3 regions of the Erythrobacter aureus genome follow, and region 2 is predicted to be linked to each of the others. Evidence: predicted binding sites of a transcription regulator. Region 2 holds the regulator's gene; each other region holds the start of a gene.
The links. Region 2 encodes LexA, which represses DNA repair genes until DNA is damaged. Its sites were predicted from a motif close to GTTCCNCNCTTGTTCT; they were not measured.
Positions count from the first base shown of each region.

Region 1: a site for LexA is predicted at 6,290-6,305, ahead of DVR09_RS09070 (putative DNA modification/repair radical SAM protein). Genes of this name have one in related genera too.
Region 3: a site for LexA is predicted at 2,757-2,772, ahead of DVR09_RS06550 (DNA recombination protein RmuC). Genes of this name have one in related genera too.

Region 1 is NZ_CP031357.1:1,849,291-1,859,937, forward strand. Features, by position in the region: gene panB (3-methyl-2-oxobutanoate hydroxymethyltransferase) at 1-743, opposite strand, end outside; gene DVR09_RS09045 (sodium-dependent transporter) at 871-2,301, shown strand; gene DVR09_RS09050 (pyridoxamine 5'-phosphate oxidase family protein) at 2,369-2,854, opposite strand; gene DVR09_RS09055 (hypothetical protein) at 3,096-3,785, shown strand; gene DVR09_RS09060 (DUF6504 family protein) at 3,851-5,356, shown strand; gene DVR09_RS09065 (carbonic anhydrase) at 5,400-6,122, opposite strand; gene DVR09_RS09070 (putative DNA modification/repair radical SAM protein) at 6,348-7,604, shown strand; gene DVR09_RS09075 (UdgX family uracil-DNA binding protein) at 7,601-9,079, shown strand; gene DVR09_RS09080 (error-prone DNA polymerase) at 9,081-10,647, shown strand, end outside.
Region 2 is NZ_CP031357.1:2,071,867-2,082,513, reverse strand. Features, by position in the region: gene DVR09_RS10190 (hypothetical protein) at 1-85, shown strand, start outside; gene DVR09_RS10185 (hypothetical protein) at 127-1,083, shown strand; gene DVR09_RS10180 (sensor histidine kinase) at 1,086-2,522, shown strand; gene DVR09_RS10175 (citrate synthase) at 2,594-3,880, opposite strand; gene gltX (glutamate--tRNA ligase) at 3,890-5,338, opposite strand; gene DVR09_RS10165 (ComEC/Rec2 family competence protein) at 5,367-7,568, shown strand; gene lexA (transcriptional repressor LexA) at 7,584-8,273, opposite strand; gene trpC (indole-3-glycerol phosphate synthase TrpC) at 8,421-9,206, opposite strand; gene trpD (anthranilate phosphoribosyltransferase) at 9,208-10,200, opposite strand; gene DVR09_RS10145 (anthranilate synthase component II) at 10,197-10,647, opposite strand, start outside.
Region 3 is NZ_CP031357.1:1,342,915-1,353,561, forward strand. Features, by position in the region: gene DVR09_RS06530 (hypothetical protein) at 1-272, opposite strand, end outside; gene fmt (methionyl-tRNA formyltransferase) at 272-1,180, opposite strand; gene recR (recombination mediator RecR) at 1,224-1,820, shown strand; gene DVR09_RS06545 (peptide deformylase) at 2,033-2,605, shown strand; gene DVR09_RS06550 (DNA recombination protein RmuC) at 2,788-4,251, shown strand; gene DVR09_RS06555 (amidohydrolase family protein) at 4,252-5,655, opposite strand; gene DVR09_RS06560 (TrmH family RNA methyltransferase) at 5,798-6,607, opposite strand; gene DVR09_RS06565 (HPr family phosphocarrier protein) at 6,609-6,887, opposite strand; gene DVR09_RS06570 (PTS sugar transporter subunit IIA) at 6,884-7,309, opposite strand; gene rapZ (RNase adapter RapZ) at 7,381-8,286, opposite strand; gene DVR09_RS06580 (HPr kinase/phosphorylase) at 8,299-8,745, opposite strand; gene DVR09_RS06585 (stimulus-sensing domain-containing protein) at 8,742-10,313, opposite strand; gene DVR09_RS06590 (response regulator transcription factor) at 10,331-10,647, opposite strand, start outside.

The DNA.
Region 1 (10,647 bases), 220 kb from region 2:
CGATCGAACATGCCCAGCATGTCTTCGGTCACCAGCACCTGTCCGTCGCACTGTGCCGAGGCACCGATTCCGATAGTGGGGCAGGAAACCGATTTGGTGGCCTCGATTGCAATCGGCTCGAGCACCCCTTCGAGCACGATGGCGAATGCGCCGGCGTCGTCCAGCGCCTTGGCATCGCCGACGATCTTCTTGGCTTCCGCATCGTCCCGCCCCCGCGCGGCATAGCCGCCAAGGACGTTTACCGCCTGCGGGGTCAGCCCGACATGTCCCATGACCGGTATGCCGCGCTGGTTGAGGAAGGAAACCGTCTCGGCCATCTGTTCGCCGCCCTCGAGCTTCACGGCAGCCGCACCCGATTGCTTGAGCAGGAAGGTCGCGCTTTCGAAGGCTTGCTGTGGTGACTGTTCATAGGAACCGAATGGCATGTCCACCACGACCACCGAATGGTAACTGCCGCGCACGACTGCGGCGGCATGGTTGGCCATCATATCCAGCGTCACGGGTATGGTTGTCGGCAGGCCGTAGATCACTTGGGCCAGCGAATCCCCCACCAGCAGTATATCGCAATGGGCGTCGAGCAGTTGCGCCTGGCGCGCGGTGTATGCGGTCAGCATGACGAGTGGATCACGGGTCTCGCCATCGGCTTTGTGCGCGCGGATTTTCGGCACTGTCAGCCGCTTCATCGGCTGGGGTGTAGGGTTGGCCCGGCTGGTGCTCGTATCGAGCTGGAAGGTCGTCGACATGCGGCTCCACTAGCAAGCGCGTGGATGATGGCCAAGCGAAGCTTGGAATCCTGCGGAATTGCGTGTTTAAGGGCGCTCTTGTGATACGCGGCAGGGATCGCCGCGTCTGGAGAGGAAAAATCTGAACATGGTCGCCACCACGACTACGACGGGCGAGGGCTGGTCCTCACGCACCGCATTCATCCTCGCGGCGGTCGGTGCCGCCGTAGGGCTTGGCAATATCTGGCGTTTCCCGACGCTTGCCGGGGAAAGCGGCGGCGGGGCCTTTGTGATTTTCTATATCGGCTGCGTGTTTTTGCTGGGTCTGCCATTGGTGCTTTCCGAAATTTTCATCGGCAAAGTCGGGCAAACAGATGCGATCGGCTCGATCCGCCGTGTGGCGGCACAATCGCACGTAGCGCCAAGCTGGTCGATTTTCGGCGCGATTGGGGCAGTGGCGGCTTTTCTGATCGTCTCTTTCTATTCGGTCGTCGCCGGTTGGGTGCTCTATTACGCTGCCATCATGGGGGCCGATCTCCTCTCTGCCATCGCGGCCGGTGATCCCTTCCGCGGTGCGCTGGTGGGTGAAAGCCAGGAACAGATCCAGCAGCGCCTGGGAGACATGTTTGCCAACCCGGGGCTGCTTCTGGGCGTCCACTTCCTGTTCATGGGCGCGACCCTCTACATCGTGGCGCGGGGCGTCAGTTCGGGCATCGAGAAAGCTGCGACCTATCTCATGCCAATGTTTTTTGTCCTGCTTGTAGGTCTCGTGGTTTATGGTGCGATTGAAGGCGATATTGGCGATGCGGTGGCCTTCCTGTTCACTCCGGATTGGTCGAAGCTGACGCCGCAGGTCATGAATTCTGCTCTCGGGCAGGCGCTGTTCTCGCTGTCGCTGGGCGTGGCTGGGCTGATTACCTATGGCTCTTATATCAAGGAAGGCGGCGGATTGGGGCCGACGGCGGCAATGATCGCGATTGCCGATACCAGCGTGGCGCTTCTGGCGGGGCTGATGATCTTTCCCATCGTCCTTGCGGTGGGGCTCGATCCCGCAGCCGGGCCGACGCTGGTTTTCCAGACACTCCCCTTCGCCTTCCAGGCGATGCCGGCAGGCGCCCTGTTCGGTTTTCTGTTCTTCGTCCTGATTTTGGTGGCGGCGATTACGAGCTCGATTTCGCTGCTGGAGGTTCCGACGGCCTATGGCGTCGGCGAACGCGGTTGGAGCCGTCCGAAGTCGGCGCTCATTTTCGGCGGCGGCGCGTTTCTCATCGGGATCGCCTGTTTGCTCGGGTACAATGTCTGGTCGGATGTGCGCCCGCTGGGCTTTTGGTCGCTGTTCGAGAACACGGATATTCTCGATACGGTTGACGGCTTCACCGGGAAGGTCATGCTGCCTGTCGGTGCATTGCTGACGTCCATTTTCATTGGCTGGAAAGCCGATGAGAATTTGCTGCGTACAACGACAGGTCTTTCGCCTTGGGCCTTCAATCTGTGGCGTTTCCTGCTCGCATGGCTTTGCCCGCTTGCGGTGGCGACCATTCTGGTGACCGGCCTGTTTCCTGGAATCCTCGGGGCGTGACACGATAAAGGGCCGCTCCACCAGGGGGCGGCCCTTTGGCGACCGTATTCTTGTTGTTGGATCGGTGTTAGATATCGACTGATTCAGCGTGGCGATCTTCGGCTTCGTCATGGACATTCATGCCGAGCGCCATCTTGGCGGTATTGAGCAAACCAAGATCGCCGCTCCAGATTTCGGCTTCACCGAGATCCATGCGCAGGAAAAGGATGTCGGGATCATCCTTGCCGCCATCGTACCAGGCCTCGACGAAATTGTTCCAGAACTGGTCGAAGCGTTCCTTGCTGGTTTCGACGGCAAGCGTACCATCGAACCGGGCGAACATGTCGTGATCCTTGCCGGAAAAGCTGGCCTTGACCTTGCCGAGCTGGGCAAAGGTCGAGCTTTTCTGAGTGAAGAACCAGATTGCGCTGTTGGCGTCTTCGTCGAGCTGGGCGGTCATCGGCACCGATGTCTGCGATTGGCCGTCCAGTTCGAGGAAAAGGAAGGGCGAGTCGGCAAGCGCCAGCCAGAATTTTTTCTTGAGTTCTTCGGAATTGCCGTCGGAATATTTCATCGAATGCGCCTTTCGTAATTGCGTTTGGTTTTCAAACGAATGCGCGTGATTCGGTGTTCCCTTGGGTGCGCCGGAACGGGGCAGTGGAAGGACGAATTGCGAATCGATTGGATATGGAACATAATGAGAACGAATAGCTTGATTTCCTATGTCCCGATTCAACCCTGTCTCCATGCCGTCCACAGCCTTCGAAGACGTCGCTGCTCTTTCTGCGCAGCGAAGCATACGTTGGTGCCCGGGCTTGGCTGCAAGGCAGGGTCTCGCGCTGCACAACGAGGTTTTCGCCTCCTCGTGCGAGGGGGCGGGAGCGGGAGTCGCCCTGAGCCTGGCATTGGACGACTGGCGTAGCTTGCCGCGCGCAGAGGCTTGTGAAGCGCATGACCGGCGTAGCGTGCTGTGGGTCCAGACACGCGAAGCGGCGCGGCGCGTTGGACGCCCATACCGCGCGGGTTTGCCTGAATATCTGCAGGCACGGATTGTTCACGTACGCGCGGAAAAGACGGAAGATGCTCTCTTCGCCATCGAGGAAGGGCTGCGCTGCCGAGAACTCGCTTTCGTGATCGGGGAAATCGTCGGCAATCCCAAAGCGCTCGATTTCACTGCGTCGCGTCGCCTGACACTGGCGAGCGAAAAGCATGGTGTGCCCCTGTTTCTCGTGAGACTGGATGCGGTACGCGATCTCTCTTCTGCGCGAATGCGGTGGGAGGTGTCTTCGGCCCCATCGCCTGCCCCGCGCTGGAACGGGCAGGCGCCTGGAGCGCCGCGTTGGCGGGCTGAGCTGTTCCGCGCACGCATGCATGCGCCGGGCGAATGGGTGCTGGGCGAAGAGCAGGGCAGGTTGATAGCGGACAGGGTGCAGCGCAAAGCAGACGAAGCGGGGGCCGACTGGACGGCGGGATTGCGCTTGCGGCATCCGCCGCTACGGGCGTGAGCGCGCAGCCTGCGGGTGTATCGCGTTCCCGCCGTATCCTGTCGATCTGGCTTCCCGCGCTGGCGATGGATCGCTGGCAATTGGACAAGAGGAGGAAGGCAGAGACCGTTCGGGACGGGCCTTTAGTCCTGATTGCGGATCATGCGCATGGTCCACGGATCGAGGCAGTCAATCGCGCCGCGACTGCCGCTGGTGCGCGCAGGGGCATGATGCTTGCCGATGCGCGCGCATTGTGCCCCGCAATCGTCACCGCGCCTTCCGATCCGGCGGGCGATCTGACTTTCCTCGAAGATGTCGCCATATGGGCGCAGCGTTGGGGGCCTTGGTCTGCACTCGATGTACCCGATAGCCTGTTGGTCGATGTGACTGCGGTACCGCATCTGTTCGGTGGCGAGGAACGCCTGCTGGACGATGTGTACGAAGCTTTCGCCAGACGGCGGTTGACCATTCGTGCCGCCATCGCCCCGACTGCCGGAGCAGCCTGGGCCATGACCCATTTCGGCCCGGATAGGGCAATTGTGGAGCGGGGCGAGCCAATCGAGCGCGCCTTGGCCGACCTGCCCGTGGCCGCGCTGCGGCTCGATCAGGATGTGCTGACCGTTCTGCGCCGCCTCGGCCTCAAGCGCCTGGGCGAGATTGGCACCATTGGCCGCGATGCGATCCAGAGGCGTTTTCGCAATCGTAAATCGCCTGCCGCCAACCCTCTGATCCGGCTCGACCAATTGTTTGGCCGTGTACCCGAGCCGCTCTTGCCGGTGATCCCGCAACAAATGCCGCTGGTTCAGCGCCGTCTGGTCGAACCGATCCGGCATCGCGAATTGCTCGACCGGGTGGTTGCCGACCTTGCCGATGACATGGCACGCGAACTCGAGGGGCAGGGGCAGGGTGCGCGGCGGCTCGAACTGGGGCTGTGGCGCGTGGATGGCGAGCTGGTGGTTCGCCGCCTTGAAATGGCCGAGGCCACGCGCGATCCGGCGCATATCGTGCGGCTCTTCGCTGCCCGTCTCGACGATATAGATGCTGGCTTCGGGATCGAAATGCTGCGCCTGCGCGCCAACTGGGCCGAACCATTGGCGCTGGAGCAGGCCGATATCGAGGCGGCGACGGAAAACCGTGGAACCAGTCTTGCGGCCTGTATCGACAGGCTGACGGTACGGCTCGGTGCACAGGCGATCAACCGTCCGATACCGTTCGCCAGCCACATCCCCGAACGAGCGCAGCGTTGGCAGTCGCCGCTCGAACCCGAAGCGGCTTCGCAGGGGCAATTGGCCTTCCATGCGCGGCCGCTTTCGCTGCTCGACACTCCGGAGAAAATCGCGGTGCTTTATGCGACGCCCGATGGCTATCCGCAGCGTTTCCGCTGGCGTGGACAGGTCCATGAGGTCGCGCGGGTGGAAGGGCCTGAGCGGATCGCGCCCGAATGGTGGCGCGAATGGGGCAGGGCACGTCTACGCGACTATTACCGGATCGAGGACGAAGAAGGGCGGCGTTACTGGATTTACCGCCTGGGTATCATCGGCGACGGGCGCGGCGGTCCGCCCGACTGGTATCTGCAGGGGCTATACGCCTGACAGGCGAGTGCCACCCGACCGCCTGGGCCGGGTGGCAGAATACTTATTCCGGCGCGACCAGAAGGCGCGAGCCGAGCGGTTGTAGAGAGCGGGCGCTGGGACCGAGATTGGCTTCCATCGCGGCGATCTGTTCGGCGCTGGCGGTCATCGGCGCTTCGGCGACATGCCAGTTTACACCTTCGCTACACGGCGGCGTGGTAAGCGAGCCCATATAGCGATAGACGTCGAGCTCATCGGGGACCATATCGTTCACGTCGAAAGACACGGCAGTTCCCTTGCCCTTGCCGACACCGTCGACGATCGTGGTCAGCGCCGGGTTGGCCGCGCCCTCTTCGAACATTACGCCAAGCACGCCCAGTTCACCAGCCTTGGTGGCATGTACGAAATGTGCCACCAGCGGGTAGCGTTCGCCATCGACCGCATGTTCGGCAGGCGTATGGAAATGCACCTGAATGAGGTTGAATTCCTTGCCGCCCGAATTCATGCCGAGCCCGGCTGCGAAGTCGACCTGCACTTTTTCTTCGCCAAGAGCGATAGTGCCATTGGCATCGCCGAAATTGGTATCGAGTTGAACATCGCCGCGAGCATTGGGGGCGCCGAGGTCGATCGGCGACTGGTTGAGGCCAGCATCGCACAACGCATAGGCCGCGTTCACGCTGGCCCAGCGCTCGGGGCTGGTGCCGTCACCGAAATTCCAGTCCTTTTCCGCAGCGGCAAGAGGCGCGGTGGCGAAGCCGAGGATGGCAAGGGAAGCGAGATATTTCATTGCATACTCCAGACAGGCGACCTGGTGGCCGCGAGGTGTAGGTATGCCGACGATCACGTAAGAATTTGGTCAGGCCGTCGGCGTTACGTACGTCCGACATCACGAGCACATATGCACTCGCCAGAGGGGCCCGGTCCGTACATGCAGTATGCAGAAATCGACCAAAAGTTCCATCCTTTGTCATTTGACATTGGCGAAAGGCCGTGTGGAACATATAAGGAACAGATGGCTGCGCAATCCATCCTCCAGAAGCTTGAGATTCTCGCCGACGCCGCGAAATACGATGCCTCCTGCGCGTCTTCGGGCACGGCGAAGCGCAATTCGATGGGCGGCCCAAATGGACGTGGGGGGATCGGTTCGACCGAGGGGATGGGCATTTGCCACGCCTATGCGCCCGATGGACGCTGCATTTCATTGCTCAAAATCCTGCTGACCAACCACTGCGTGTTCGACTGCCATTACTGCGTGAACCGCAAGAGCTCGAATGTGGCTCGGGCGAGGTTCACGCCGCAGGAAGTGGTCGATCTCACACTCGCCTTCTACCGCCGCAACTATATCGAGGGGCTGTTCCTGTCCTCGGGCATCGTGAAAAGCTCGAACCATACGATGGAACAATTGGTAGAAGTTGCGCGCATCCTTCGGGAAGAGCACGATTTTCGCGGCTATATCCATTTGAAAACCATTCCCGAGGCGGATGCGGAGATGGTCCATCAGGCCGGTCTCTATGCCGACCGTGTGTCGATCAATGTCGAACTGCCGACCGACAGCGGCCTGACCCGCCTCGCGCCCGACAAGAACGCCGCGCAGATCGAAGGCGCTATGGGCAAAGTAAAGGCCGATCTCGTCGAGGCGAAGGATGCGCGGAAGCGTTTCAGGCATGCCCCCCGTTTCGCGCCCGCTGGCCAGTCGACGCAGATGATCGTCGGCGCCGATGCCGCGACCGACAGCGACATCGTCGGCAAGGCGAGCAGGCTCTACGACAGCTTCGGGCTGCGTCGGGTCTATTACAGCGCCTTCTCGCCCATTCCCGATGCCAGCGCGGTGCTGCCGCTGAAGCGCCCGCCGCTGATCCGCGAGCACCGGCTCTACCAGTCGGACTGGCTGATGCGCTTCTATGGCTACAAGCCGGCGGATGTGATGCAGGCGACCGAGCCGGACGGAAATCTGCCGCTCGATATCGATCCCAAGCTCGCCTGGGCGCTGAAGTTTCGCGGGGCATTCCCGGTCGATGTGAACCGCGCGTCTAAAGAGCAATTGCTGCGAGTTCCCGGCCTCGGCGTGAAGGCGGTGGGCAAGATCCTCGCCAGTCGTCGCCACCGTGCGTTGCGATTGGACGATGTGGCGCGTCTCACGCTGTCGATTACCAAGGTGCGACCCTTCATCTGCACCGTGGACTGGCGACCCGTGCTGCTGACCGACCGGGCCGATCTGCGCAGCCTGCTCGCGCCCAAGACCGAGCAGTTGGAGCTGTTTGCCGCATGATTGCGAAGCAGAATATGGGGCTCCAGCACGTCAAGCTCAGCAGCTATTACGTGGTGCACCTGCCCGAAGCGGACGACTTCGACTTCTGGCGCGAGCGCGCTCGTGTTCTTGTCCAGTGCGAGGTGCCGCCCGACCGGATCGCCTGGGTGGAACCGGGCGGCAGCGGCGACCTGTTTGCACATGGTGACCGGAACATGCCGGTTACTCCCGCCGATGCGCGACCCGTGCGCGCAAACCGGCGTTTCGTGAGCCTTGCGAGGAATGCGATCCTCCATTCCGACCCAGAACGTTTCGCGCTGCTCTATCGTCTGCTGTGGCGGCTGCAGGCCAATCCGCGCATGATGGAGGACAAAGCCGATACCGACGTGCGGCGGGTGGAAGACCTCGCCAAGAACGTCCGCCGCGACAGCCACAAGATGCATGCCTTTGTCCGCTTCCGCCTGGTCGAAAGCGAGGATGAGGGGTTGGGCGAGCACTATGTCGCCTGGTTCGAGCCCGAGCATCACATCCTGCGCGCCAATGCGGGCTTCTTCATGCGGCGTTTTTCCAACATGCGCTGGTCGATCCTGACCCCGCGCGGGAGCCTGCACTGGGACGGCAGCAGCATGTCCGAAGGCCCGCCTGCGCAGCGCAGCGATGCGCCGGGCGGCGATCCGATGGAGGACCTCTGGCGCAGCTATTACGCTGCGATCTTCAATCCCGCGCGGCTGAAAGTGGGCGCGATGCTGAAGGAGATGCCGAAGAAATACTGGAAGAACATGCCCGAAGCTGCTCTAATCCCTGAGCTTATCGCGGGCGCGCAGAATCGCGAGGCGGCGATGGTGGCGAAGGGCAAATCGGTTTTCTCCGGCGAATTCGAGAAGCGGCCCGACACGCTCGAGGCGATCGACAAGGCGATTCATGCCTGCCGCAAATGCCCGATCGGCGCGCTCGACAATCATGCGGTGATGGGCGAGGGGCCGCGCGATGCGGCGCTGATGATTGTCGGCGAGCAGCCGGGCGACCATGAGGACCAAGCGGGCCGTCCCTTCGTCGGGCCTGCCGGAAAGTTGCTCGATCAGCATCTTGATCGGGCCGGAATCGACCGCCGTTCGGCCTATGTGACGAATGCGGTGAAGCACTTCAAATATGTCCCCAAGATCGTTCGGGGCGGCAAACGGCGTCTGCACCAAAATCCGCAAGCGAAAGAGATCGACACCTGCCGCTGGTGGATCGAAGCGGAGCGCGCGATCGTGCAGCCGAAACTGGTGCTCGCCATGGGCGCCAGCGCGGCGCGCGGGCTGCTCGGCAGGACGGTGAGCATTTCGAAAGTGCGCGGGGTTCCGATCCCGCTGGAGGACGGCAGCGAGCTGTGGGTCACGGCGCACCCCTCCTACCTTCTACGCCTTGACGGCCCTGCGCGCGAGGAACAGGCGCGGTTGTTCGACGCCGACCTCGCGGCGGTGAAGGCAAGGTTGGGGGAGGTGGCAGGGTGAGATGCCCGACAACGACCTCCAGATTCCCAAGCGGACGATCGAACTCGATCCGGAAAGCATAGACGCGCCGCCGCGCAGCGCCTTCGTGGAACTCGGCGTTGCCTCCTGCTTCAGCTTCCTGCGCGGGGCGAGCGATGCGGTGGATCTCGTAATGCAGGCCCGCGCGCTCGGCTATGATGCCATCGGGATTGCCGATGCCAACACAATGGCCGGCGTCGTGCGCATCCATACCGAGGCGAAAACGCTTAAGTTGAAGCCGCTTATCGGCTGTAGGATAGAGATCGTCGAAGGGTTGGCCTTCCTCGCCTATCCGATCGACCGGGCGGCATATGGGCGGCTGTGCAGGCTCATCAGCGCAGGGCGCATGCAGACACTCGACGGAGAGTGGCAGGAGAAAGGGGCGTGCGACATCAGCCTCGCCATGCTCGCCGCACATGCCGGGGGTGTGCAACTGATCCTCCTGCCGCCGCGCGACCTGGGCACGAAGTTTGCGATTGAGGTCGAGAGCAACATAGTCCCTTTTCGTCACCCCGGACTTGATCCGGGGTCCCGCTCTTCTTCGAGCGCGACACCGGAAAAAGCGGGACCCCGGCTCGGGGGCCGGGGTGACGTTGAGAAGGTGGAGATGGAAGGCACCCTCTCCGAAATCCTCCCCAACCTCGCAGCCCAGCTCCCCACGCTCCGCCACATCGCCGCAAGCTATCTCTACACCGGCGACGACGTTGCGCGGATCGAGCGGCTCGATGCGCTGGCGAAGGCGAACGGCCTCTCCATCCTCGCCACCAACGACGTGCATTATGCGACGCCCGACAAGCGGCCGCTGCAGGACGTGATGACCGCGATCCGGCACAAGACCACGGTGGCGCATGCCGGGCACCTGCTCCACGGCAATGCTGAGCGCTATCTCAAGCCGCCCGAGGTGATGGTGAAGCTGTTCGAACGCTGGCCGCACGCCATCGCCGCTGCGCGCGCGGTGGCCGATGCCTGCGACTTCAGCCTGGACGAGCTGCAATATGAATATCCGGAGGAAATCTACCCCGACGGCCAGACTCCGCAGCAATTCCTCGAGAGCGAGACCTGGAAAGGCACGCAATGGCGTTATCCCGGTGGTCTGCCCGACAGTGTGCGCGCCACGCTGGAGCGCGAGCTGGCGCTGATCGGCAAGCTTGAGCTGGCGCGCTACTTCCTCACCATCAAGAACATCGTCGATTACGCACGCGGGGTCGATCCGCCGATCCTGTGCCAGGGGCGCGGCAGCGCGGCCAATTCGGCCGTGTGCTACTGTCTCGGCATCACCAGCGTCGACCCGGCCAAGCATGCGCTGCTGTTCGACCGCTTCATCTCCGAAGAGCGCAAGGAGCCGCCCGATATCGACGTCGATTTCGAGCATGAGCGGCGCGAGGAGGTGATCCAGTACATCTATCGCAGATACGGCCGCCACCGCGCCGGGCTATGCGCCACCGTGATCCACTATCGCCCGCGCATGGCGATCCGCGAGGTAGGCAAGGCGATGGGCCTGACCGAGGATGTCACCGCCGCGCTGGCCAAGACCGTCTGGGGCTGGTGGG
Region 2 (10,647 bases):
GCTCGGCATCGTTCAGCCCGTCGTCGGGGCTTTGGCGCTCGCGATTTTGATATCGATTTTCGTTACTTCTGACCCCAGGAACTAACGCTCGCTTAACCATGCCGCTGCTAGTTTCACACTATGCCGATGCCTGATGCAGCATCCCCCGGGGTCGCCGACGACCAGGAGCCCCTGCGCGATGCGCTCGCGCGGGGCAACGCCGCGCTTGCGCGGATCGGACCGATACTCACCCACCTGCTCGCCAATCCGGATCACTCGCTGTTCAGCGACGAGATCATCGCTCGAGTCCGCGGCATGTGTCATAGCCTTGCCTGGCAGGCTCTGCGTGCCCAGGCCGAGGCGGCCGGGCAAGTGGGTAGCGAGACCTTCGCCGAACGTCATGGCGAAGACCTCGCCGAGCATTTTTTCAGTAGTCCGTCCTTGCTCGCGCATTGCCATGCGCTTGCGCTCGAATGGCAACTCACGGAAAAACTGGAGGTGCAATACGGAATCGATCCGGTTCTTTCGCCACTGATTCAGGAACTGATCGCCGCGCCCGATACCGGGCTCGCCAGCGCTGCCATGGCCTTGCTGACCGCGCAGGCGCGCTTCGCCCAGGCGCAGCGCCGGATGGAGCTGCCTCTGGCGGAATTGCCCGGCGACCTGTTCCATGATCTGCTGATGGGGTGGCGCGCCTATGGTGGACAGTTACGCTCCGACGCCATGATCCGAGCGGAGGCGAAGCTGCGCAATGCCTTCGACGAGGGGGCGGGCCGGTTGGCGCTGCTGGCGCGGGTCGTGGCGGGTATGGGCAATACCGCGTTGAGGGCGCTGGATATCGATCAGGCGGGCACCGCATTGTATCTGACTGCGCTCGCCGTGCGATCGGGGCAGTCGCGGACCGCAGCCGTCCTGGCCACCAATCACCAGCAGACAGCCCGCCTGGCACTGGGATTGCGGGCAGCAGGCCTCGATAGCGCCGACGTTGAACGCCAGGTGTTGCGCCTTGTGCCCAAAGCGTTCCCCCCGCGGGAAATCGCCGGTATCGCCGCCGAGGAGGCACGTCGCCTGCTTGCCGAATCGGCACTTCCGGGAACGGCATGACCATGGCGAGCGTAGGAACCCGATACGTCGCCCATGCCAGGGCCGATGCCGATGGAAATTTGGTACAGGCCGATGACGTTCTCGCCCAGCTTCACCAGGCTTGCGGCGGGAAAATCGGCTCGCGGATTGCGATCCCCGAACTGCTCGCCTTGGTCGAAAAGGCTTTGCGTTTCGGGCTTAAGCTGGCTCGGCAATTCGACGCCACCGACGGCGAAAACCGGGTTACCGCCTGGGTGGAGGTCGCCCCTGTCGCGGATGACGCGGGAGAGGTGGCAGGCTGTACGATCGATGTCGTGAGCTGGCATAGCGAGGAATTGCCGCCCGAAAACGAAATCGAGGCGGCGCGGCGCCGGGTGGAGATCAATCGGCATCTCGCGGATTGCACCGCGCGGCTCGATTCGAACCAGCGGCTTTTGTCTATCGAGACCCAGGCTCCCGACCTTGCCGATTTCGCCGAACATGCGCTGGCCGCGGCAGGAAAACCGTGGACCGACCTGGTCCGCCTGCCGGGCAATACGCACCAGCAGCCGCTCCACTGGCGTCTGCTCGACGGTGCCACGTGCGAGATCGACGGATCGAACCGGAAGTGGACGGCCCATCTCGAACCATTGGGTCAGCCGCAACCGGGCAGCGCCGGTTTCGTTCTTTATCTGACCGCAGAGCGCCCGCTTGCGGAGAGTAGTGGCGATGGAGAACCAGACGGGGAAGACGCGCCATCCTTCGGCAGAGATCTCACGCCCGTTCTGCGGCAGCCGATCAATCGTATCATCGCCAATGCCGAAACGATCCGCACCAAGCTCGCCGGGCCTCTCGCCGATGAATACAGTTCCTACGCCGCCGATATCGCGACCGCAGCGCAGCACCTGCTTGCCCTGATAGACGACCTGTCGGATTTGGAGGTTGTGGAATCGGAGGATTTCACGACCGCGCCCGACCGTATCGAACTGGCCGACGTTGCCCGCCGGGCTTGTGGCATATTGGGCGTTCGCGCTCGCGAGAAAGGAATCACGCTGGTCGCACCGCCCGAGGGCGAAAGCCAGTTGGCGATCGCCGAATTCCGGCGTGTGCTGCAGATTCTGCTCAACCTTGTCGGCAATGCGATCCGGTATTCTCCCGACGAGAGTCAGGTATGGATTCGGCTTGACCGGATCGGCAATCGCGCGCTGATAACCGTCGCCGATCAAGGACATGGCCTCGAACCCGAACAGCAGGAGCGCGTTTTCGAGAAATTCGAACGCCTCGGGCGCAGCGGGGACGGAGGATCGGGTCTCGGCCTCTACATCTCCCGGCGAATTGCGCGCGCGATGGATGGCGATCTGACCGTGGAAAGTGCACCGGGACAAGGCGCGCGCTTTACGCTTTCCGTTCCTGCTGCAGAGGACTTGCGCAAGGAGCCGCGCGACGGCCCGACCATACCGAAGCCGCGCGACAATGGCTAAGCGATCGGTCTCGATCGCGGATGAAAAAAGGGGCGCCGGATGGCGCCCCTCACTGTCCCCAAAATACTTTGTCAGCGCTGACCGATGGGCACGTAGTCGCGCTCGGTCGGACCGGTGTAAAGCTGGCGCGGACGGCCGATCACCTGAGCGGGATCGGAGATCATTTCGTTCCACTGCGCCACCCAGCCAACCGTACGGGCGAGGGCGAAGAGCGCGGTGAACATGGTGGTCGGGAATCCGATCGAGTTGAGGATGATCCCGGAATAGAAGTCCACATTGGGGAAGAGCTTCTTTTCCCTGAAGTAATCGTCGTTGAGCGCAAGCTCCTCGAGCTGAAGCGCGGTTTCGAAGACCGGATCGTTCACGTTGAGCGCTTCGAACACTTCGCGCAGCGTCTGCTGCATCACCGTCGCGCGCGGATCGTAGTTCTTGTAGACCCGGTGGCCGAAGCCCATCAGGCGGAATGGATCGTTCTTGTCCTTGGCGCGCTCGATATAGTGCGGAATGCGATCGGGCGAACCGATCTCCTGCAGCATGTTGAGCGCGGCTTCGTTGGCACCGCCATGCGCCGGCCCCCACAGGCAGGCAATGCCGGCCGCTATGCAGGCGAAGGGATTCGCGCCCGACGAACCGGCCAGGCGCACGGTCGAGGTGGAGGCGTTCTGCTCGTGATCGGCGTGGAGGATGAAGATCCGGTCCATCGCGCGTTCGATCGCGGGGTGGATTTCATATTCTTCCGCCGGAACGCCGAAGGTCATGCGCAGGAAATTGCCGGTATAGCTGAGGTCGTTCTTCGGCTGCAGGAACGGCTGACCGACCGCATATTTATACGCCATCGCCGCAATCGTCGGCATCTTGGCGATCAGGCGGTGGCTGGCGATCTTGCGCTGTTCGGGGTCGGAAATGTCGGTGCTGTCGTGGTAGAAGGCCGACAGCGCGCCGACCACGCCGCACATGATCGCCATCGGGTGCGCATCGCGGCGGAAACCCTGATAGAACTGGCGGAGCTGGTCGTGCACCATGGTATGGCGCGTGATGGTGTAATCGAAATCGTCGAGTTCCTGCTGCTTCGGCAATTCACCGTTCAGCAGCAGATAGGCGACTTCCATAAAGCTGGAGTTTTCGGCGAGCTGGCCGATCGGGTAACCGCGATGGAGCAGGACACCTTCTTCGCCGTCGATGTAGGTCAGCGCACTCTCGCAGCTCGCGGTCGACTTGTACCCTGGATCGTAGGTGAATTTGCCGGTCGTGCCATAAAGCTTGCGAATGTCGACGACATCCGGCCCGACGCTGCCCTCCAGCACGGGAAATTCCTGGGTCCTGTCGCCCAGATCGAGAGTTGCCTGCTTGTCGGCCACGCGTTTCTCCTACTCGTTTTTCTCGGTGCCTGTCGGCGAGACCTGCGCATCGATACGCAGGAGCGACTCTTCCTTGCCCAACAGGACCAGCACATCGAAAATGCCGGGCGACGTGGTTGTGCCCGTCAACGCTGCGCGCATGGGCTGCGCGAGCTTGCCGAGACCCAGTTCGAGCTGCTCGGCATAGGATTTCGTAGTGGCTTCCAGCGCCTCGATTGTCCAGTCATTTTGCACATGCAGCATTTTTGACAATCCGGCGAGGCGATGACGAGCGTCGTCGTCGAGAAGCTTGGCTGCCTTTTCGGTCATTTCGAGCGGGCGGCTCGCAAAAAGAAATGCTGCGCCATCAGCAAGTTCAACGATGGACTTCGCGCGGGTTTTGAGAACCGGCATCGCTTCTGTCAGCAGCGCGACATCCGCTTTCGGCCCGATTCTGGCGGCAACGATTTCCGCCAAGCGCGCATCGTCGGCCTCGCGTATATAGTGGCCATTGAGGTGCTGCAGCTTCTTGATGTCGAAGCGCGCCGGCCCTTTACCGACGCCATCAAGGTCGAACAACTCGATGGCTTCCGCCTTGGTGATCTCCTCGCGGTCGCCATGACCCCAGCCAAGACGCAGCAGGTAATTGAAAAGGGCTTCGGGCAGAACGCCTTCTTCGTCGCGATAGGCCTCTACGCCCACCGCGCCGTGGCGCTTGGACATCTTAGCCCCGTCCGAACCGTGGATCAGCGGGACGTGTGCATAGACCGGGTCGGGCCAACCGCCCTCGATCGTGTCCATCGCACGGATGATCGGCAATTGCCGAAAGGCGTTGTTGAGGTGGTCATCACCGCGGATGATATGCGTTACGCCCATGTCGTGATCGTCGACAACAACGGCGAGCATGTAGGTCGGCGTGCCGTCGGCGCGGAGCAGGACGTAATCGTCGATCTCGGCGTTGTTTACCGTGACTTCGCCCTGAACTGCGTCTTGAATCGTCGCCGCCCCTTCGGTCGGCACCTTCAGGCGGATCACAAAGGGCGCGCCGTCGGGCGCTTCGCTCTCGTCGCGGTCGCGCCAGCGTCGGTCGTAACGCATCGGCTGCTTGTTCGCGCGCTGCTCTGCACGCATGTCCTCGAGTTCCTCGGGGGTCGCGAAGCACTTATAGGCATGCCCCGCTTCGAGCAGCTTGTGTGCGACTTCTGCATGGCGTTCGGCGCGGTCGGACTGAAACACCGGTGCCTCGTCGAAATCGAGGCCCAGCCAGTCGAGGCCGTCGATGATTTTCTCGATCGCATCGGGGGTGCTGCGCTTGCGATCGGTATCCTCGATCCTCAACAGCGCGCGGCCACCGTGATGCCGCGCGTAAAGCCAGTTGAACAGTGCCGTTCGCGCGCCGCCGATATGGAGATAGCCGGTAGGCGAGGGAGCAAAGCGGGTGACGACCTGCCGGGTCTTGCTGTCACTATCGCTTGCCATTGTCTCACGCTTCCTTTCAAACACTTGCATGGCGACGCAGGGGACGCCTTCGATACCGATGGGGGAAGCGGGCGAAGAAGCCCGCCAGATAGTGCCGCGCCATTGGCGCATGCGCGGTCTCTTGTCCAGTTTCGCACAGCGCATCGAGACCTTTCTCGAAACTGCTCGCTTCGATCGCGGGCCGTGGCTCGTCGTGGCTTTTGCCGGTGGAATAGGTATGTGGTTCCAGTTGGGAACACGGTGGCAGTGGCTGGCAGCGATCGGACTGGCGCTGGGAACCGCTCTCGGCGCGATCGCTCTATGGCGGGGCGAGGAGAAGCGCAGCTTCACTTTGGTCGCAATCGTCTCGATCTGCATTGCCTTGGCCGCCGGGATCGCACTGGTCTGGGCGCGCTCGGCGATGGTGGGAGCGGAACCCATCCCGCACCCGCGCTTCGAACGGATCGACGGGCGGATTCTCGAGCGCGAGGAACAGCCTGCGGAAGATCGCGTGAGGCTCATCCTTGCCGCTCGCGATTCCCAGACCGGCCGGGCGGTGGCATACCGGATCAACATACCGTGGACGCAGGACCGGGCGGCGCTGCGCGAGGGGGCGAGGGTGCGCCTGTCGGCCCGTTTAATGCCCCCGTCTCCGCCGATCGTCCCGGGTGCTTACAACTTCGCGAGACGAGCCTGGTTCGAGGGACTTTCGGCGACCGGATCGGCAGTCGGCGAAATCGAGCTGATCGAGCCATCTCGGGATTCGGCGGCATCCCTCGCATCGATCCAGAGAGGCCTTTCGGGGCATGTCCGCGATAGGCTCGAGGACACCACGGCCGGCGCGATTGCAGCGACGCTGGCCAGCGGAGATCGGGGCGCCATTCCCCAGGCGGACGAAGAGGCCATGCGCGATGCCGGGCTGACGCATCTGCTTTCGATCAGCGGGTTGCATGTCAGCGCGATCATTGCGGCAACCTATCTGCTGGCTCTCAAACTGCTCGCCCTTTGGCCCTGGCTGACCTTGCGCGTGCGGCTGCCGCTGCTGGCAGCCGGTACGGCTGCCCTTGCCGGCATTGGTTACACGCTGCTGACCGGTGCCGAAGTTCCGACGGTTCGGAGCTGTATTGGGGCATTGCTCGTCCTGGTTGCGCTGGCGCTCGGGCGAGAACCGCTTTCGATGCGGATGGTGGCGGTGGCGGCAGGCGCCGTTCTCGCACTATGGCCCGAATCGCTGGTGGGACCGAGCTTTCAGATGAGCTTCGCCGCGGTTATCGCCATCGTTTCCCTCCACAACGTTCCGGCAATCCGCCACTTCCTTGCACCGCGTGAAGAAAGCTGGTTGCGCCGCCTCGCTCGGCGCGCATCGGCGCTATTCCTGACCGGCCTCGTGATCGAGCTTGCGCTCATGCCGATAGTCCTGTTCCACTTCCACCGGGCGGGGGTCTATGGCGCGGCAGCAAACCTGATCGCGATCCCTCTGGTGACATTCGTTTCCATGCCCCTCGTGGCATTGGCTCTCTTGCTGGATATTGTCGGGGCGGGCGCCCCCGCATGGTGGCTGGTCGGACATTCGCTCGATCTCCTGCTCGCCATTGCCCATTTCTTCTCGGAGCAGCCCGGCGCGGTGAAACTGGCTCCGCGTATCGGGTTGAGCACTTTGACCCTATATCTCGCCGGCGCGTTGTGGTTGGCACTATGGCAGGGCAGGGTTCGCCTGTGGGGACTGGCGCCGGTTGCGGTGGCCGCCTTCCTTATGATTTCGGCACCCGCGCCCGATATTCTCGTCACGCGCGATGGGCGGGATATCGGCGTGGCGAACGAGGCCGAACACGTGCTGGTCCTGCGCGATGGCAAGACGAACTACGCACGACAGAATCTGCTTGAGCTTTCCGGAAGTGACCTGGAGCCGATACCGCTGGTCCAGTGGCCTCACGCCCGATGCAGTGCGGAATTCTGCACGCTGACCGTAAAGCGAGGGCCCCCTAAGCAAGAACCTCGCAACTGGACGATCCTCGTCGCGCGCAACCGGGACCTCGTCGCGGAGCGCGCACTGGCCGCGGCTTGCCAGAGAGCGGATATCGTTATCGCCGAACGCTATTTGCCACGGAGCTGCCGCCCACGATGGCTGAAGATAGACCGCCTCTTCCTCCAGAGGGAAGGAGGGACGGCGATTTATCTTTCTTCCCGGGAGGTCGCGACGGTCGCGCAGGACCAGGGTGAACATGGCTGGTGGCGGGCTTCCGTCCGCTAGTCGCCAATGCGTTCATCAGTGGTAGCGCCGCAAGAGCCCCGCCAGCTTACCCTGTACCTGGACCCGATGTGGTTCGTACATCTGCGCCTCATAAGCGCTATTGGCCGGATCGAGCCGGACACGACCTGCATCGCGGCGCAGATATTTGAGCGTGGCCTCCTCATTATCGACCAGCGCGACTACGATCTCTCCGTCACGCGCATTGTCGGTGCGTTTGATCAGCGCGAAATCGCCGTCGAAAATACCGGCCTCGACCATCGAATCGCCCGAGACTTCCAGCGCATAATGTTCGCCAGGGCCGAGCAGCGCGGCAGGCACCGGCATGCTCGACTGGCCTTCGATCGCTTCGATCGGAGCGCCGGCGGCGATGCGGCCGTGCAGCGGAACGTCGATAATATCGTTGGCCGGCTCGGGAGCGCCCGCCTTCGCGGTCAGCGCCGTGGAGACCGCATCGTTCGCGGGAGCAGGCTTGGGAGAACCCATAACCGCGTCTTCCGGCAGTTTGACAACCTCGAGCGCCCGCGCCCGATTGGGCAGCCGACGAATGAAACCGCGTTCTTCCAGCGCGGAGATAAGCCGGTGGACGCCCGACTTGCTCTTGAGGTCCAATGCCTCTTTCATTTCCTCGAAGCTGGGGGAAATACCAGTGTCCTCCAGCTTTTGCTGGATGAAGCGGATCAATTCGTGCTGCTTGGCGGTCAGCATGGTGCGAACTCCCGTGTCGCCTGTTCACAAACGCGTGAACGAATGCGGAACAAGTAAGCAACCCCTTTCCACAAGTCAAGCAATAGCCCCGGTTTGGAGCAAGTTGCGCTGGAACAGGTGTTCCCGCTTTGCTCCTCTCCCGCTCTTTCAGCCGCCAAGCAGGGTGCGGGTTGCCGCTTCGACATCGGGCTGCCGCATCAGGCTTTCTCCGACAAGGAAGCTGCGCACGCCAGAACGAGCGAGGCGGGCGCAATCGGAATGGATCGAGATCCCGCTCTCGCCGACCAACAGGGCGCCGTCCGGGGCGTGGGCGGCGAGCGTTTCGGTTGTCGCAAGATCGGTATCGAAGGTCTTGAGGTCGCGGTTGTTCACACCGATCAAGCGCGATTTCAGCCGGGCGGCGCGGTCCATTTCGACGCTATCGTGGACTTCGACCAACACATCCATTCCGTAATCGAATGCCGCTGCTTCGATTTCATGCATGGCACTATCGTCGAGCGCAGCGACGATAATCAAAATCGCATCGGCACCGATCGCGCGTGCTTCGGCGACTTGCCACGTATCGACCAAGAAGTCCTTGCGCAGGACCGGAAGGGGGCAGGCTGTGCGCGCTTCGACGAGGTAATCCTCGTGACCCTGAAAGTAGGGGGCGTCGGTCAGCACCGACAGGCAGGCAGCTCCGCCCGCAGCATAGGCGCGCGCATGCTCGGCGGGCCGAAAATCCTTTCGGATTAGGCCTTTGGAGGGTGATGCTTTCTTGATTTCGGCAATCAGGCCGAAACCGCTCTGCTGCGCGCGTGCCAGCGCCGAGCGGAAGCCACGGGGTGCCGATTGTTCAAGCGCCGCCGCGTCGAGATCGGCGCGCGAACGGGCTCGCTTGCGCGCGGCGACTTCCTCGCGCTTGGTTGCGCAAATCTCTTCGAGCTTGTTCATGTCAGATGGCCATCGCGATCCATTTTTCGAGCAGCGTCTTGGCCTTGCGCGAATCCAGCGCTTCGGCGGCGATTTCCGCGCCCTCGGTCCAGTCGTCGGTGCGCCCGGCGACGATGAGCGTCGCGGCGGCATTGAACAACACGGCGTCGCGATAGGGGCCGGGGGTCCCCGACAGAAGAGCCTCCAACGCCCGTGCGTTATGCTCCGGTTCGCCCCCGCGGATCGCTTCGACGGGTGAATGGGGCAGGTTGGCCTGCACGGCGACGACGCGGCGCATCTCGAAATCGTTGCCCGTCACGTCGGCCAGTTCGTTTCCGCCCGCCAGGCTCAGTTCGTCAAGGCCTTCGTCGCCCGAGGCAATGAAGGTCCGCTCGGTCCCCAGCTTGGCCTTGGCGGCGGCATAGATAGGGACATAGGCGGGGCGGGCGATGCCGATCAGTTGCCGCCGTACCCCGGCGGGGTTCGACAAGGGACCCATCAAATTGAAAATGGTCCGCACACCGAGCTTCTGGCGAATGGGTTGAATGCGCCCCATCGCAGGGTGGTGGTTTTTGGCGAAGAGGAAACAAATTCCGAGTTCCGCCAAGGTCTTCTCGGCGCTTTTCCCCGCAGCTTCCATGTCGAGGCCAAGCACTTCGAGTGTATCCGCCGCGCCCGATTTGCTGCTCGCCGCGCGATTGCCGTGCTTTGCCACCGGGACACCGCATGCCGCGACGACCAGGCTCACCGCTGTCGAGACGTTGAGCGTGTGATGCCCATCGCCCCCGGTACCGCAGCAATCGACGGTCCCTTCGGGAGCTTCGACCGGAATCAGCCGGGTCCGGAGCGCACGGGCAGCCCCAGCGATTTCCTCGGACGTTTCACTGCGCGCCGACATGTCCACGAGAAAACGGGCGACGTCCTCGTCGGACGTCTCGCCATCGAGAATCCAGCCGAAGACCTCTTCCGCCTCCTTCTCGCCAAGGTGCTGCTTTGCATCGGGAAGTCGTTTCATGCCGGGGCCTTGGCGGCGATACCGCAGATTTCGAGGAAGTTGGCAAGCAGTGCGTGGCCGTGTTCGGTGACAATGCTTTCGGGGTGGAACTGAACGCCGTGAATCGGCAGTTCGCAATGGCGGAAGCCCATCACGCTGCTGCCGTCGAGACCCGGTGTTTCGCTGGTGGCGTTGATCTCCAGGCAGTCGGGAATGTCCTCGACCACGAGCGAGTGATAGCGCGTCGCGGTGAAGGGCGAGGGTAGGCCGACAAAGACTCCGCTGGCATCATGCGTCACCGGCGATGTCTTTCCATGCATCAGCCCACCGCGCACCACGCGCCCGCCGAAATGCTGGCCGATTGCCTGATGACCAAGGCACACGCCGAGCAGAGGTTTGCCCGCATCGGCACAGGCCGTCACGAGGTCGAGGCTGACCCCCGCTTCGTTCGGTGTGCAGGGTCCGGGC
Region 3 (10,647 bases), 730 kb from region 2:
GCGTTCGGAAAGATCGTCACGATCGCGATTGGCGACGCCAGCACCAGCGCAGCCCATGATGTCCATTGCGCTGCTTTCCGAGAGAAGTAGGCCAATAGCGCCGATGTAACGCACGCTAATATGGCCGCCCGGCCGCTCCAAACGACCAGCTTCCCAAACCAGTACTGGTCTTCCCCTTGGTGAAGCAAAGAGAGAGCATTCCCGATCAGGAAGGCGCAAACGAAGAGGAGCAAAGCTATCGCCGACGGTAGAATGCGAGCGCCATTTGCCATCACTTGATGTTCGTTTCTTGCGTCACCGCATTGCCGCGCAGAAAGGTGTCGAGGTCCATTGCCGGCTTGCCCGCGCGCTGAAGCTTGACCGGGCGGATCGCGCCGGTGCCGCAGGCGATCATTAGGTGGTCATCGAGGATCGCGCCCGGCGTTCCCGAACCCTCGACCACCTCGGCGCGCAGCAGCTTGACGCGCGCGCCGCCCAGTTCGAACCACGCACCGGGGAAGGGGGACAGGCCGTGGACATGCCGAACCACCTCCTCGGCAGGGCGGTTCCAGTCGATCCGCGCCTCGGCCTTGTCGATCTTCGCGGCATAGGTCGCCTCCGCATCGTCCTGGGGAAGCGGGTGAAGGACGCCGAAATCGATCAGCGTGCCGACCATCAATTGCGCGCCGATTTCGGCCAGCTCCTCGGTCAGCTCGCCGGTGGTCTTGTCCTCGATCGGGGTGCGCGCGAAGGCGAGCATGGGGCCGGTGTCAAGACCTGCCTCCATCTGCATGATCGTCACACCGGTCACCGGGTCGCCCGCCATTACCGCGCGGTGGATCGGCGCCGCACCGCGCCAGTGCGGCAGGATCGAGGCGTGGACATTGAGGCAGCCGTGCTTCGGCGCGTCGAGGATCGCCTGCGGCAGGATCAGGCCATAAGCGGCAACCACCGCCACATCGGCATCGAGCGCGGCGAAGGCCTCCTGCTCCTCGGCGGGTTTGAGCGACTTGGGATAGCGCACCTCGATGCCCAGGTCGCTGGCGCGCTGGTGCACCGGCGTCTTCGTCAACTCCTTGCCGCGTCGCCCGCCGGGGCGCGGCGGCTGGGTGTAGACGCACAACACCTCATGCGCCGCATCGACCAGTGCCTGCAGCGTCGGCACCGCGAAATCGGGCGATCCCATGAAGATAATGCGCATGACGGCCTTTCTCTGTTTCGCTGCGGCCCCTATCTGTCGCCTCATGGCATCGCAAGAGATCGAAACCCTCGCAGCCGCGCTCGCTCGCCTGCCCGGCCTCGGCCCGCGTTCGGCGCGGCGTGCGGTGCTGTGGCTGGTCAAACGCCGCGAAAGCGCGCTGCCCGCGCTGCTCGAGGCGCTGGCGACGGTGGGCGAGGCGCTGATCGAATGCGACACCTGCGGCAATGTCGACACCGCCAATCCCTGCGCCATCTGCGCAGACCCGCGCCGCGACACGAAATCGCTCTGCGTGGTCGAGGACGTCGCCGATCTCTGGGCGCTCGACCGGGCGAAGCTGTTCACCGGCAAGTACCATGTGCTCGGCGGCAAGCTGTCCGCGCTCGACGGTGTGCGGCCGGAGGACCTCAACATCGCTTCGCTGCTGGCGCGTGTGGAGGAGGGTGGGATCGACGAGATCGTCCTCGCCATGAACGCCACGCTGGAGGGTCAGACCACCGCCCACTACCTCGCCGAACGGCTGGAGGAGCATCCGGTGCGGATCACGCAGCTCGCCCATGGCCTGCCTGTCGGCGGCGAGCTGGATTATCTCGACGAGGGCACGCTGGCGCAGGCGTTGAGAGCCAGAAGGCCGGTGGGGTAGGTTTTGTCGGGTGCGCCTTCGACCTCCGTCGAAGGCTTGCTGCACCGGCCCACTCCCCACCCGGCCGCCCACGGCACGGTATCTTATGGGTGGCCGGGTGGGGGAGTGGGCCGGTGCAGCCGCAAGGGAAGCGCGGAGGCGCTTCCCGCACGCAATGAACTCACGCAACGAACAATTGAAGAATCTCGCGCTCGCGCCTATCTGAGCCGCATATGGCTATCCGTGAAATCCTCGAAGTGCCGGACCCCCGGCTCAAGACCGTGTCTACGAAGGTCGAACCCGACGAATTCGGCGACGAATTGAACACCCTCGTCTCCGACATGTTCGAAACCATGTATGCCGCGCCCGGCATCGGTCTTGCCGCGATTCAGGTCGGCGTGCCCAAGCGCGTGCTGGTGATCGACCTCCAGCCCGAGGATACCGACGCCGAGCCCGAACCTTGCAGCCATGACGGTCACGAGCATGTGCACTATCCGGTGAAGAAGGAACCGCGCGTCTTCATCAACCCGGAAATCCTCGACCCGGCGGATGAACTGGCGACCTACCAGGAAGGCTGCCTCTCGGTCCCCGACATCTTCGCCGATGTCGATCGCCCGGCGACCTGCCGCGTGCGCTATCAGGACCTCGAGGGCGAGACCCATGAAGAAGACCTGGACGGGCTGATGGCCACCTGCCTCCAGCATGAGATGGACCATCTCGAAGGCATCCTCTTCATCGACCACCTCTCGCGCCTCAAGCGCAACATGGCGCTGAAGAAGCTCAAGAAGCTGCGCGAAGCGGCGTAAATCCGCCTCTCTCGCCGTACCCAATCATCGTCACCCCGGACTTGATCCGGGGTCCCGCTTGTCTTCGCGGTAGCTGAGTTGGCGCAAGCAAGCCTAGCCCCGGCTCGCAGGCCGGAGCGACGATTGTGGGTAGGGTGGTCGAGGGGCTGGCGTTCCCCCTCCGTTCCGCCTAATGTCACGCGATGGATCCCACGCTTTTCGCCATCATCGCGCTCGTTCTCGGCCTTGGGCTGGGGTATTTTCTCGGCCACCGCTTCGGCATGGCGCCGGTCAAGGACTGGCAGGCGCGCCATGGCGAGAGCGAGACGCGCGCCAAGGAGCTCGACGAGAAGTTCCGCAAGGCGATCGTCGATCTGGAAAACGCCAGCGTGCGCGCCGACCGCGCCGATGCGCTCGATGCGGAGCTGCGCGAGACGCGCAAGATCCATGAAGCGGCGCTGGATGAACTGCGTCGCAGCAATGGTGCGCTCACCGCAGAACTCGCCACGCTCAAGGAAAAGACCGCCAATTTCGACGAGCAAAAACGCCTGTTGATCGAAGCGCGCGAGGAGCTGCTCAAGGAATTCCAAAACACCGGTTCGGCGGTGCTGACCAAGGCGCAGGAGGCCTTTCTCGAACGCGCCAACGAACGACTCGGCCATTCGGAAAAGACCAGCGAGGAAAAATTGAAGGCCTTGCTCGATCCGGTGGGCAAGCGGCTGGAGGCTTACGAGAAACAGGTCGCCGCGCTGGAAGAAAAGCGCACCGACGCTTTCGGGCGATTGTACCAGCAGATCACCGAGATGCAGCGCGGACAGGAAGAGGTCCGGCGTGAGGCGCAGCGGCTGGGCAACAGCCTCACCAATGCGCCCAAGGCGCGCGGGCGCTGGGGCGAGCGGGCGCTGCAGAACGTGCTCGAGCAATGCGGCCTGTCCGAACACACCGATTTCAATCTCGAACACTCGATGGAAACGGACGAGGGGCGGCTGCGTCCCGATGCCATCGTTCATGTGCCGGGGCAGAAGAAGCTGGTGATCGATGCCAAGGTGTCGCTCAACGCCTACCAGGCGGCCTTCGAGGCGGATGACGAGGGCGAGCGCGTGCGCCATCTCGACCTGCACGCCAAGGCCATGCGCGGCCATGTCCAGACGCTCGGCACCAAGGGCTACCAGAGCCAGTTCGACGAGGCGCCCGACTATGTCGTGATGTTCGTGCCGGGCGAGCATTTCGTCGCCGCCGCGCTCGAGCATGATCCCGAACTGTGGGACTTCGCCTTCCGCAACAAGGTGCTGCTCGCGACGCCCACCAACCTCGTTGCGATTGCCCGCACCGTGGCGCAGGTCTGGCGGCAGGACACGATCGCGCGCGAGGCGGTGGAGATCGGAAAAGCCGGTGCCGAGCTCTACGATCGCCTGGCCGTCGCCGCCGAACACATGAAGCGTGTCGGCGGGGGGCTCGAAACCGCAGTCAACAATTACAACAAGTTCGTCGGCAGCTTCGAACGCAACGTGCTGTCCGCCGGGCGCCGACTGCACGAAAGGGGCATCGAAATCGGCAAGCGTGAGATCGAAGAAGTGCCCAAGGTGGAAGCGACCCCGCGCTACAATGCCGAGGACGCCGCGCAGATCGAGGACGGAACCGGTGAAGGGCGCGAGGCGGCCGAATAGCTAGCGGCGGTTGCGCTCTCTGAGGTCGGCAATCATGCCATCCAGTACGGCGCGGTCGATGTATCTCCCGTTCCGGATGACGGCCGCGATCTTGCGTGTGTTGCGGATGTCGCTGATCGGGTTGGCTTCCAGAAGCACGAGATCGGCTCTCATCCCGGCAGCTACCGTTCCTCTGTCGTCATCGACCCCGAGCCACTTGGCGGCAAGCCGGGTGGATCCTTCGAGGATGGTCCGGTTGTCAAGTCCGGCCTCTGCCAGCGCTTCGAATTCGTCGTGCAGGGAATATCCGGGCGCAATGCCGGGCACGCCGGCGTCCGATCCCGTCAGCACCGTGAGGCCGGCCTGTGAGAAGGCACGCACGAACGGGCCGTTGAAATCGACTATGCTGCCTGCATATCCGACGAAACCCTCGTTCGACTGCGCGGCATAGGGATTGTGGTCGACATTGAGACTGTAGAACTCCGGGGAGAGCGTGCGCAGGTCCTCGCGCGTGCCGAGCGATGCCGGATCGCTGGCGATTTCCAGAATGCGCTTGTTGGCGCTCAGGGTCGCAACCAGCGCCGTGCCGTTGCTGCGCGCCATTTGCACGTAGGCGGGAATGGCGGTCTTGTCCGGTATAGCGGTTTGCTGCGCGAATTCTTCCGCATGGACGACCAGATCGTAGCCGGGCTGGAAAAAGGATGCGGTCATCCCCTGACCGCGCTGGGGAATATGACCGACTACGCGGATACCGCGTGAACGGGCCTCTTCGAGGATAGCGGTGAAGGTCGGCAGATCCACGCGCCCGTAAATCTTCACGTAACGATGGCCATCGGCCTGCGCGTCTCTGACGGCCTGCCTGCCGTCTGCGGGCGTGGCGGCGGCCTTCGAAATCCCGAACGGGAGGATGGGCTCTTCGCCATCGATCATGGCGGCGGTGACGATGTGCGGGCCGAGAATGCGTCCGCTTTCGATCTCGATCCGCTGGCCGATCGTTTCGGGCATAGAAGCGAGATCGAAGACCTGCAGCACGCCGTTGGCGATATAGGGCGTGAAGAGGTCTTGGAGGACGGCGGTTCCGTCCTTGGGTGTCTCTTGCCCGGTCAGCAGCCGCAACATGCGATCGTTGCCGAGATGCACATGCATGTCGCTGAAACCGGGAAGGAGCCATTTTCCCGAACCGTCGATCCGCGTCGCGCCTGGGTAGTCCCGGCTCCTGTCGGCGGGCAGGATAGCGACGATGCGATCGTCTTCGATCACCACGGTTCGCTCGGTCAGCGTCGCGCCGCTTTCGGTCATGGGGATGACGCCGACATTGTCGATGACCAGAGTCGCTCGAACTCTTTCCGCTACCGAGGCAAATGCCTGAAACGGTGACGCCGCTGCGATGAGGATCGATACCAGGATTATGAAGTGAAAAGACATGGGTTGATCCACCAGCGCGGGAAATCTGCGAGTTGAAGGGTGTGTTGCTTGGGTATAACGGGTTTGGGTTCAAGGCAAGTTGGCGGCGAAGCTTCGCAGTTGCCATGTGTAGCGTCGCAGAACCCCACACGGCGCGCTCCGGTCAGCTATCCAGCTCTGCCAGCACCTCATACCCCAGAACCGCCGCCGCCACGGCCGCGTTGAGGCTGTCCGCGCGGCCTTTCATCGGCATGGTTACCCGCAGGTCGCAGGCCATCTCGTAGGCGTCGGGCAGGCCGCGGCTTTCATTGCCGACCAAGACGAAGCAGGGCGCGGCATAGGGTGCGCCGCGATAAGGCTGCGCATCGCGCAGGCTCGCGGCGACGAGCTGGCCGGGTCCGCCGCGCAACCATGGCTCGAATTCGTCCCACCGCGCCTGCGCTATTCTCTGCGTGAACACCGCGCCCATGCTGGCGCGCACCGCCTCCACGCTGAAGGGATCGGCGCAGTCGTCGATCAGGATCAGCCCGCCCGCGCCGATCGCGTCGCCGGTGCGCAGCATGGTGCCCAGATTGCCCGGATCGCGCAGCGCCTGCGCCACCAGCCAGATATCTGCGCCGCCACGGTCCAGCGCGGCAAGCGACGTGTCGAACTCGCCGAAGACCCCCGCGACCGCTTGCGGATTGTCCTTCCCCGTGATCTTGGAGAGGATGTCGGCGCTTGTCTCGATCACCTCGCCGCCGCTGGCCTTGACCGCTTCTTCGAGCGCGGACAGCAGCGGGTGCGGATCGCGTCGGTCGGCGAGCACGAGCGTTTCGGGCACATGGCCGCATTCGCGCGCATCCGTCAGCAGGCGCAGTCCTTCGGCGAGGAACTTGCCTGCGGCCTTGCGGTGCTTCTTCTCGCGCAGTGCGCGCAGCGCCTTGACGGTGGGATTGGAAAACCCGGTAATGACCCGGCGTTCGCGGGTCATTTCACGGCTCCCCGAAGCCGTCCTCGACCATGGCGGAGAGGTCGGCCATGACCGCATCGGCATTCTCGCCCGCGACGATGATCTCGATCGTATCGCCCTTGGCCGCACCCAGCATCATCAGTCCGAGGATGGAGCCGCCGGCGGCCTCGTTTTCACCCTTCGCCACGCGAACCGTGCAGCCATTGGGCAGTTCGGCGACCGCATTGACGAATTTGGCGCTGGCCCGCGCGTGCAGGCCGCGCTGGTTGACCACCTCGATGCGCTTGCGCAGCTCGCTCAAGAGGCTTTCCGCGCGCTGTCGAGATCCTGGCCGAGGAACTCGCTTGCGACCGTGATGTAATTGCGGCCGGCGGTCTGCGCGGCGTTGACCGCATCGACCACATTCATGCTCTTGCGCGCGCCAGCCAGGCGGATGAGCATCGGCAGGTTGATGCCTGCGATCACTTCGATGTGGCCGGTGTCGAGCAGCGAGATGGCGAGGTTGGAAGGCGTGCCGCCGAACAGATCGGTCAGGATGATGGCGCCCGCGCCGGTATCCACCTGCTTGATCGCATCGGCGATATCCGCGCGGCGTTTTTCCATATCGTCGTTGGGACCGATACAAATGGTGGCCACGTCCTCCTGTTTGCCGACCACATGTTCCATCGCATCGATGAAGTGTTCGGCCAGTCTGCCGTGGGTGACGAGGATCATGCCGATCATGCAGCTTCAGTTCCGTTTGCGATGCCGAAGGATATGCGTGTCTGGCGCTTAACCATTCCTTGCCCCGGGGTCTAGCGTCGCTCGAGCGGGTCGGCGGGACGCGAACCGAGATTTCGGTGGATGACCGTGGGCGAAAATCCCGCCTTGCGCAAGGCCTCGGCTGCACGCTCCGCGCTATAGACCGAGCGGTGCCGACCGCCGGTACAGCCGAAAGCGATGTTGAGATAGCTGCGTCCCTGCGCCGTATAGCGCGGCATGACTTCATGCAGCAGTTCGATAATCCTTTCGAAAGCCGGGGCGAAAGCGGGGTCTGCGGAAATGTGATCGCCCACGGCCCTGTCCAATCCGGTTTTCTCGCGCAGCCCTTCGACCCAGTGCGGATTGTCGAGAAACCGCATGTCGAACAGCAAATCGGCCAGCGGGGGCATGCCACGGGCGAAACCGAAGCTCGAAATGGTCACGGTCATATTGCCCTCGGCATGGGCCGCAAACCGTTCACGCACGAGCTGCTGCAAATGATTGGTCGCGTAATCGGTCGTGTCGATGACGATATCGGCCCAGCGGCGCAGCGGCTCCAGCAGTTCGCGCTCTGCCTTGATCCCGTCGAGCGCAGGCCGACCGCGCGCCATCGGGTGCGGGCGCCGGGTTTCGTTGTAGCGTCGCTGCAATTCGGCACTGGAGCAATCGATAAAGAGAGCGGTGATTTCGACATCCTCCCGCGCTTCGAATTGCTTGCACATTTCGATGATTTCGGCGGGGACGAAACCGCGCGTGCGCGAATCGAAGCCGATCGCCAAGGGCGTGTCGCTGACAGTGCCGCCCTCGCTCGCGAGGAGGCCGCCGAGCAGACGGATCGGAAAATTGTCGATTGTCTCCCAGCCCAGATCCTCGAGCACTTGCAATGCGGTGGTCTTGCCCGCGCCCGACAGACCGGTGACGAGCAGGATACGCTGGGGGGGAATCGATTCGTCGGCCATCAGCGGCGGTGCCTATGCGTTTTCGCGGCGTTTGGGGAGGGGCAGTCCATGCAGCGAGAGTGCATATTCCGCGCGCAATGCCTGTACCGCATCACCTGCCGCGAAGTTCAGGACGGGGACCTCCAGACCTTCTATCGAGCGCAGCGCGACGTCCAGCGGATAGCGCGGAGCTTCCGGATCGAGCTGGAGGATCAGCGCGACGGGACCGCTGGCCACGGGCAGTTCGACGATCCCGACATTGCGCACTTCGATCAATCCCCTGATATTGGGCGGGGGAGAGGCGGTGAGGAACCCGCCCTCGCGGGCGATGCTTACCGCGTCATCGCCCACCAACATCGCCCCACGGTCGATCAGTGCCAGCGCAAGCGCCGATTTCCCGGCGCCGGGAGGCCCCGCGATCAGCAGCGCCCTGCCGCCGACGATCACGCCGGTGACATTGGCAAGAACAGTGGCGCTCATCGTTTCTGAGCGGCCGGTAGGCCCAGCTTGAGACACGCGCCGGATTCGCCGTCCTCACGCGATGCGGCGATCAGCGTACCGTCATGCGCTTCGGCAATCGTGCGCGCGATGGCAAGGCCGAGACCCGAATGGTTTCCAAAATCCTCTTCCTCGGGCCGGTCGGAATGAAAGCGCTGGAAAACCTTTTCACGCTTTTCTTCCGGAATGCCCGGCCCTTCGTCGCAGATTGCCAGCGTCACCCAATCGTCGCGGCGCGAAATGTCGGCCCAGATACGACCATTCGGAGGGGAGAAGGATACCGCATTGTCGAGCAGGTTCTGGATCACGCGTTCGAGCCGCACGGGAACGCCCATGACCCATACCGGCCGCTCGGCCCCGGATATCTCCAGCCTGCGCCCTTCATTCTCGTCGCGCGCCTCGCGGCTTTCGAAGATCGTACAGAGCAGCCGGGCCAGATCGACCCGCTCGAACTCGGTGCGCGACATTTCGGCATCGATGCGGCTGGCATCGGAAATCTCGGTGACCAGCCGGTCGATCCGGCGCACGTCATGCGTCGCGATATCGAGCAACTGCGCGCGCAGGGCCGGGTCCTCGACCTTGCCCAGCGATTCGGTCGCGCTGCGCAAGGATGCGAGCGGGTTCTTGATTTCATGGGCCACGTCGGCGGCGAAATGTTCCACCGCATCGATCCGCTGGCGCAGCGCGGCGGTCATGTCGGATATCGAGCGGGCAAGCATGCCGATTTCGTCTCGGCGCTGCGGCAGACGCGGAACTTCCACCTGGCGGTCGCGCCCCTGGCGGACGCGGATCGCGGCCTGCACCAGCTCGCGCAGGGGTCGCACGATGGTTTGGGCCAGGAACAGCGATAGCAGGGTCGAGATCGCCAGCGCCAGCAGCACGATCAGCGCGACGGTTGACCGCGCCTCGCGCACGCTTTCGGTGATGTCGACCGGATTGCGCGTGAGCAGCAGCGTATCGCCGTCGAGCCCGACCGGGGCGGCGGCGTTGATGACATGGGTGCCGTCGGGTGCATCGCGCAGCACGATCTGCGTCAGGCTCTCCTCGCGCGCGCGGCTGAGTTCGGGCCAGTCCTCCGCATCGTCGCTTTCGGGTTCGAGATAATCGGGCAGGGCGGGCGCGCCGACTACCCGGTCGAACCAGCGGTCGAGCTGCAAGGCGAAGGCGCCCTGATCCACGTCCTCTGCGCGCGGCAGGGTGAAGCTGGGCGGGGCGAGCTGGAAGCTGTCGGCCTCGAGTTTGCCGTCCGGATCGTAGACGCGCAATCGCAGGCGCTGTTCCTTGCCGATCTGGATCAGCAAGGCTTCCTGGCGCTGGGGTGTCGCCCCGGCCAGCGCTTCGGCGGTGATCTGCGCTTCGACCAGTGCGAGCTTGAAGCGCTCGTCGAGCAATTGTTTGCGATAGGCATCGACATAGATCACCCCGCCGCCCAACAGGACCAGCGGTAGGACATTGACGAAGAGGATGCGGCTGGTGAGTGAAAGCCGCCGCGACCAGCGCAGCTTTTCGAGCCGCGGATCGCCTTTGAGCACGCTGCCGGTTTCGGACATGGTTTCCGCGCTCCGTCTCAGCCTTCGTTGAAGCTGTAGCCCGCGCCGTAGAGGGTCTCGATCGCGGAAAAGGTCGGGTCGATGCTGCGGAACTTACGGCGCATGCGTTTGATGTGGCTGTCGACGGTGCGGTCGTCGACGAAGACATCGTCGGGATAGGCCGCGTCCATCAACTGGTTGCGGCTCTTGATAACGCCCGGACGTGCGGCCAGCGCCTCGAGCAACAGGAATTCGGTTACCGTCAATGACACCGCCTGCCCGCCCCAGGTCACGTGGTGGCGCGCCGGATCCATGAACAGCCGCCCGCGCTCGAGCACTTCGCCCGGCTTGTCGT